2 regions of the Paenibacillus sp. JJ1722 genome follow, and region 1 is predicted to be linked to the other one. Evidence: predicted binding sites of a transcription regulator. Region 1 holds the regulator's gene; the other holds the start of a gene.
What was found. The regulator LexA, encoded in region 1, represses DNA repair genes until DNA is damaged. The targets are predictions, from matches to a motif close to CGAACATATGTTCG.

Region 1 (3,421 bases):
TCGATGTATCATCGTCCACAAATTCAATCGTCTCAAGCTGCTGCCGAAAATTACGGCGAATGTTACCTAAATAAATTTCCCGAAGATTGGCGCGCTCTGTGGCTTCCTCTTCCGTCAAACCCTCGGATTTTGCTTTGCGCGCTAATTCATTAATGCGCTGTACCAAGCTGTCTATATCCAAATTGTGTCCCCTCCATAAAAGCAAAGATATAATACACTTTGACATGTAGAAAAGAGCTTGTCAAGGCTCCCGTATTACGCTCCCTGACAAGCTCTAATAGTCTATAGATCAGAAGTTAGGAAGCTTGAGTACCTGACCTACTTGCACTCCCCGATCCTCCAAACCGTTAATCCGCACAATTCCTTCTATATATACCCGTGTATCCATTCGTTCCGGTTTATGATTTGCGGCAATCTCCCACAACGTATCCCCAGGTTGTACGGTCAGTTTAGTCACTTCTTCCTTGGAAGCTGAAGGTGCCGCGAAAACTGTAAGTACACCTGCCCCTGCAATCCAAGCAACAATCACTATAATAAGAAGCTTAAGTAAAAGAGTATTGGTAATAATCTGCATAAAACGTGCCCTACCCTCTTTTCGAGTCTCCTGTAAATTTTCTAAATTCATCGGAAAAATACTTTGATAAGTGCTATATTTCATCATTGGCTGTGTCCTCCAAACGTTTGTTCTTATGTTTTCACAATATAACACGAACATTTGTTTTGTTCAATAGAAAAGAGAACAAAAGTTCGCAATTATTTTCAGGGATTATTTAGAACTTATGTTTGTACGAACGGAGGTTCTATGCTATAATTTTCCCAAACGTTACTAAATGGGGTTGATACGGTATGTCTAAGATTTCGAGCCGCCAGCAGGCCATTCTTGAATTTATCCGCAATGAAGTGCGTCTAAAGGGATACCCCCCTTCTGTACGCGAAATAGGCGAGGCTGTCGGATTAGCCTCCAGTTCTACGGTTCATGGTCATTTGGATCGTTTAGAGAAAAAAGGACTCATTCGCCGCGATCCTACAAAACCACGGGCTATTGAGTTACTCGGTCAAGACGAATCGGATAACAGCAACTTGATTAATTACTCCATTAGTCGTGTCCCCGTCGTCGGCAAAGTAACTGCTGGCCTTCCTATTACGGCGACAGAAAATATTGAAGATTACTTTCCTCTTCCCCAACACTTTGTTGGTGAGGATAAAATATTCATGTTATCTGTTGTAGGCGAAAGCATGATTGAAGCTGGTATTGCTAACGGAGACTATGTAATCGTACGTCAGCAGCAGACCGCTGATAATGGTGATATTGTTGTAGCTATGACAGATGAAGACGAAGCTACAGTTAAAACCTTCTACAAAGAAAAGGATCATATTCGGCTTCAACCTGAAAATCCAGCCTTTGAACCGCTTCGCCTGACACACGTCAGCATTTTGGGCAAGGTTGTAGGACTCTTCCGGGACTTCCACTGATTTCTCGTTCTTTCTTCCCCGTTATTCTATCCACTAATACAAAACCGGCTGCCTAGGGCAAGCCGGTTTTGTATTGCTATTATGTTTATTATGTATCTCACAACTATTTTTTCATTTCAGCAACCTATCCCTATTTTTTCTACTAAAAATCAGCCTCCTCATCTCAAATAATCCCCCACTGACCTTGAGCAGCTATACTGTCATGGGCAAAACTAATAGATCTTTCTTTGTTTTAGATAAATATGGTATATTAATTACTTATAGCTCTGTAGGAGGAATTAAATGAAAAAAATTATAATTTCAGCGTTTGTTGTGATATTTATCGCCATAAGCTGTGTAGTTCCAACAATGGATCATTTGTATGCAAAAGAGAACTCCCACATAACAACCTATGACCGTATTAAGTATATACAAATACTTATCCATTTCAGGTATTTAGAAAAGCAACTCGAAGCTGTAATTTTCGAAAGAAATAATTATCCAGAAGACAGCCAAGAATATAAACAGCTCTCTGAACAACTGAATCATATTCTTGCTCAAGAGGCGTACTACGAGAAAAAACTTAACACTCTTAATAGTAAATAATTTTCATACTAACTGCCTATTATCTTTATCTACACTATTAGACTCATGCCGACCTGCCTGTAACATTCTCCTGCAACGTAAAGTTGAAAAGGCGAAGACAGGTTCGCATGAGTTTTTTTATTATCCATTAGGAATATAGGTACTAGCTTCTTTTTGCTTTTAATAGATTTATGCTGATACATTACTATCACAATTGACATATGTATATAGCAGAACTAAGCAAAGGAGATATGCAGATGATCAGAAATAGAGTTAAAACGTATAAGCATCGCATCGGGAAAAACAGATATCTGGTCGTTAAAGTCTTTCAAGCCGCAGCTGCTAAAACAGGAAGCGGAAATGCACTAGCAACCAATGCCTTGAATATCAAAATTTCCAAGCGTAAGCATAAACGCCACTAAGATTTAACCGTACCTTCATTTCTTGAAGGGAGGTGATATTATGAGCAGAAGACATTGCAAACGTGATTTAAGAAGAAGAAGATTAAACATCCGTTCCACTCAAAGAGCCATTGCGCGTGCAAGAGGTAACGCACTGGCTGTTAATCTGTTTAGCGTAAATGATAGACAACGCAGACGTTAATAATCGTTTTCAAGCAAAAGCGGGAAGGATTCTTCCTGCTTTTTTTGTGTTAAACGATACACCCAACTCCTAAATCCCATAGAACTGCTAAATTCAGTTGCCTTCCTTTTAACATACATATTCAACTATGCTTCCACTGGTTAAAACAGAAGCGAAATGGTACCCAGTCAAAAGCAGCAGCATTCTTGACTCAAATACTTTGTGTACAACTGACCACACCTATAGCCCTCAAACTTGCTTCAGCTTTTTTCACTTAAGTATTCCGGCTGTATATCCGTCCATGGTTTGTACGTTGCTGCATTGTTTGCTCAATTTTTTATTTTAAAACTTTATAAGGCCCCACTTCCCCACCACCGTATTCCACAAACTCCATCATATCCTACTCAACGGCTGGACTACAGATGCTCTTATCTGACTTAATGCAGCTGAAAACAATTCGATATTGGATCAACACTTCATATGTATGATTCATGTTGATCAACTCGACAATTCATTCTGGATAAGCGCTAAAAATCCTTCTCTAAATAATCATACCCTTACATGATTATTTAGAAAGCTAATATCCGACACATAAAGATAAAATACAACAAACAAAGACAAGAAAAAAATTTCTCTTCACAACCAATGAACTATGTACAAATACATTACACATGTATAACATTAAATACAAATACTAGAAAGGTGGTAACAATTTAATGAAAAAAGTATCTTTACTAGTATCAGTAGCAATGCTTATCTCATCTGTAGCTTTTGCTGCACCTTCTTTTGCAGATCAGGTCAC
Region 2 (3,421 bases), 1.0 Mb from region 1:
TTCCTTGGTAGAAATGGGAAAAATCGATTCGTGGATTGTCGTTGTGATTGTTAGCCGTGAGTTTGCGGTTACGGGTCTGCGTCAGATTGCCTTACTGGATGGTTCTGTGGTTGCTGCAAGCAATTGGGGCAAATTGAAGACGATCATCCAGATCGTTGCTATTGTAGCGTTGCTCATTAATAATTTCCCGTTTGTTTTTCTTGGTATCCCGTTTGATTTAATAGCGATATGGGCAGCGGTGTTGATCACCATTTATTCGGGTATTGATTATTTTGTGAAAAATATCCACTTGCTGAGCTCCTCCAAAGTTTAACAGGATAAATTTTATGGAAACAGCAATAGGGACTAAACTTATTGCTGTTTCTTTACATAATTCCCATAATATTCGCAGTACAGGAGGAAGAATTGATGAAAGCTGAAATAATTGCAGTAGGTACAGAGTTATTGCTCGGACAAATAGTGAATACAAATGCTCAATATTTGTCACAAGAGTTGGCTACAATCGGAATCGATGTATATTTTCAGACTGTAGTTGGCGATAACATAGATCGGCTTCAGGAAGCGATAAGAATTGCTCAGAAGCGTGCGGATATTATTTTGTTTTCCGGTGGTCTGGGACCGACTCAGGATGATTTGACGAAAGATGCGATAGCGTCTGTATTGGGGCGAAAATTGCACATAGATCGTCTTGCAATGGACAAGCTAGATCAGTTTTTCCGTAACCGTGGGGTAGAAATGACCGAGAATAACCGCCGGCAGGCGCTTTCTATTGAAGGCGCTACTCCCCTTGAAAATGAGACAGGGCTAGCTGTGGGCGACGCAATTGCACAGGACGGTAAATTTTATGTAGTTTTGCCTGGACCGCCTAAGGAACTCAAACCCATGTTTGCAAACCAAGCGAAACCTTGGTTGCTTCAGCAGGCATTGAGCGGTGAGGAAATGCCAATTTATTCAAAAATGCTAAAATTTGCAGGGATCGGTGAGTCAGCTCTTGAAACCCATTTGTTAGATCTGATCCAATCCCAGACAGACCCCACGATTGCTCCTTATGCCAAGGAAGGGGAAGTCACGATCCGTATATCCACCAAGGCGGCCAGCGAAAGTGAAGCACTAATTAAGCTGACGGCTACGGAAGTAGAAATTCAGCAGCGTCTTTCGGAATATATGTATGCAAGTGAAGATGTTACGCTGGAGAAGGTTATCGTAGATCTAATGGCCAAACGCGGGCTCACTGTGAGTGCGGCAGAAAGCTGTACAGGTGGAATGCTGATGGAACACATCACTTCTATACCTGGCAGTGCTGTTATGTTTCAAGGTGGCATCGTGTGCTATTCCAATGAAATGAAGATGAAATTACTCAACGTGCCTTATGATTATTTGGAAGGGGATCAAGCGCCAGGTGCAGTGAGTAAGGAAGTAGCCCTTGTGCTTGCAGAGCAGGCAAGAATGATCATGGACAGCGATTTTGGACTTTCAGTTACTGGTGTTGCCGGGCCTGGGTATTCCGAACGGAAGCCAGTCGGTCTGGTGTATATTGGCATTGCTGAACGCGACAAGGAAACGGAAGTACATGAACTGAGACTGAGTGGTAACCGTGAAACAATCCGACTGCGATCAGTCAAAGCAATCCTGTACAGATTGTGGCGCAGACTGGTAGAGAACGAGAAACTCTTTTAAACATCTATGTACAGTGTGGGTCGTAGAGTTGTTTTAGATAGATATTCATGATATAATCTTCTTATCGGAAGAACCGTTGCAAAGCCTTTTGCCAGCGGTTCTTTTTTTGTTTTAAGAGACAGGTGTAATTGTAGAAGAGAGCTGTGTGAACAAAAAAAACGAATGTATGTTCGAAAAAATGCTTGGCAAGCGTGTCAAAACAAGGTATTATTAAAGTACAAACAATGAAGGATGTGAGTTTATTGTCAGATCGTCGTGCTGCGCTGGATATGGCGCTCCGTCAAATAGAAAAGCAATTTGGTAAAGGTTCCATTATGAAGTTGGGTGAGTCTACCCACATGCAAGTGGAAACGATCCCCAGTGGTTCGATTGCTTTGGATATTGCGTTAGGAACGGGCGGCTTTCCAAGAGGCCGGGTTATTGAAATATACGGACCGGAATCATCCGGTAAAACGACAGTAGCTCTTCACGCTATCGCAGAGGTGCAAAAAACAGGCGGACAAGCCGCCTTTATCGACGCCGAGCATGCGCTTGATCCGTCGTATGCAAGCAAGCTGGGTGTCAATATTGATGAGTTGTTACTATCGCAACCAGATACAGGAGAGCAGGCGCTTGAGATTGCCGAAGCTCTTGTACGTAGTGGAGCAGTAGACATTGTAGTTGTTGACTCCGTAGCGGCACTTGTGCCCAAGGCAGAGATTGAAGGCGAAATGGGAGATTCCCACGTTGGTCTTCAAGCACGTTTGATGTCTCAGGCATTGCGTAAGCTTTCTGGAGCCATTAATAAGTCGAAAACCATTGCTATTTTTATTAACCAGCTACGTGAAAAAGTAGGTGTTATGTTCGGTAACCCTGAAACAACACCAGGTGGACGTGCCTTGAAGTTTTACTCTACGGTACGTTTGGATGTTCGTCGTATTGAAAGTTTGAAAATGGGTAACGACATTGTGGGTAACCGCACACGTATTAAAGTCGTGAAGAACAAAGTTGCCCCTCCTTTCCGTCAGGCTGAGGTAGATATTATGTACGGTGAGGGCATTTCCAAAGAAGGTAGCCTGATCGATATCGGTACGGAGCATGACATTGTCGACAAGAGCGGAGCCTGGTATTCCTACGAAGGTGAGCGCCTTGGTCAGGGACGTGAGAATGCTAAGCAATTTTTGAAGGAAAATCCGAATATTGCTAGTACGATCGAACAAAAAATTCGGGTGGCCAGCAATCTGATTACGACGGTTGCTCCGCCTACAGAAGAAGAGTTGGCACAGCAAGCGAAGGAAGAACAGGAATTGTTGGAGCTTGAATAAAGCTCGGTGAATCCTGGTTTGTGAACTGGGGCCAGGGTTATGGCACCGTCCGTTTGAATAGCATGATTCTGATGCCCTGCACAGTTGTGCAGGGCATTTTTGCATCAACTAGAGTCTGCTTTGTCAGTGGAATCTAACTTTTGCGTAGCAGGTGTTCAAAGGCTGCTTTCGTGAATTTCAAAGTGAGGGAAATATATTGCAGTTGGACGATGAAGATGAATACACTTCGGAAGCAAATAAGCAACAAGGGATTTCTCTTTTTCCGGATCATGAGGAATTGATGATTACTAGGGTAGAGCAGGGACAGGGACGCAAACATGGAAGGTATATCATACATTTTGGTCCTTATTCACTGTCTGTATTAGAAGATGTAATGATCAAGTACAATATGTTCAAAGGAACGTCATTTGATAAAAAAGAACTGGAAGATATCGTTCTGG

Region 2: a site for LexA is predicted at 1,837-1,850, ahead of recA (recombinase RecA). Genes of this name have one in related genera too.

Annotation. Positions count from the first base shown of each region.
Region 1 is NZ_CP182500.1:3,337,595-3,341,015, forward strand. It holds gene ACM1ND_RS14635 (DUF896 domain-containing protein) at 1-181, opposite strand, end outside; gene ACM1ND_RS14640 (LysM peptidoglycan-binding domain-containing protein) at 290-658, opposite strand; gene lexA (transcriptional repressor LexA) at 847-1,473, shown strand; gene ACM1ND_RS14650 (hypothetical protein) at 1,756-2,058, shown strand; gene ACM1ND_RS14655 (hypothetical protein) at 2,295-2,459, shown strand; gene ACM1ND_RS14660 (hypothetical protein) at 2,500-2,640, shown strand; gene ACM1ND_RS14665 (PLAT/LH2 domain-containing protein) at 3,336-3,421, shown strand, end outside.
Region 2 is NZ_CP182500.1:2,322,626-2,326,046, forward strand. It holds gene pgsA (CDP-diacylglycerol--glycerol-3-phosphate 3-phosphatidyltransferase) at 1-313, shown strand, start outside; gene ACM1ND_RS10575 (competence/damage-inducible protein A) at 409-1,677, shown strand; gene recA (recombinase RecA) at 1,920-2,981, shown strand; gene ACM1ND_RS10585 (regulatory protein RecX) at 3,178-3,421, shown strand, end outside.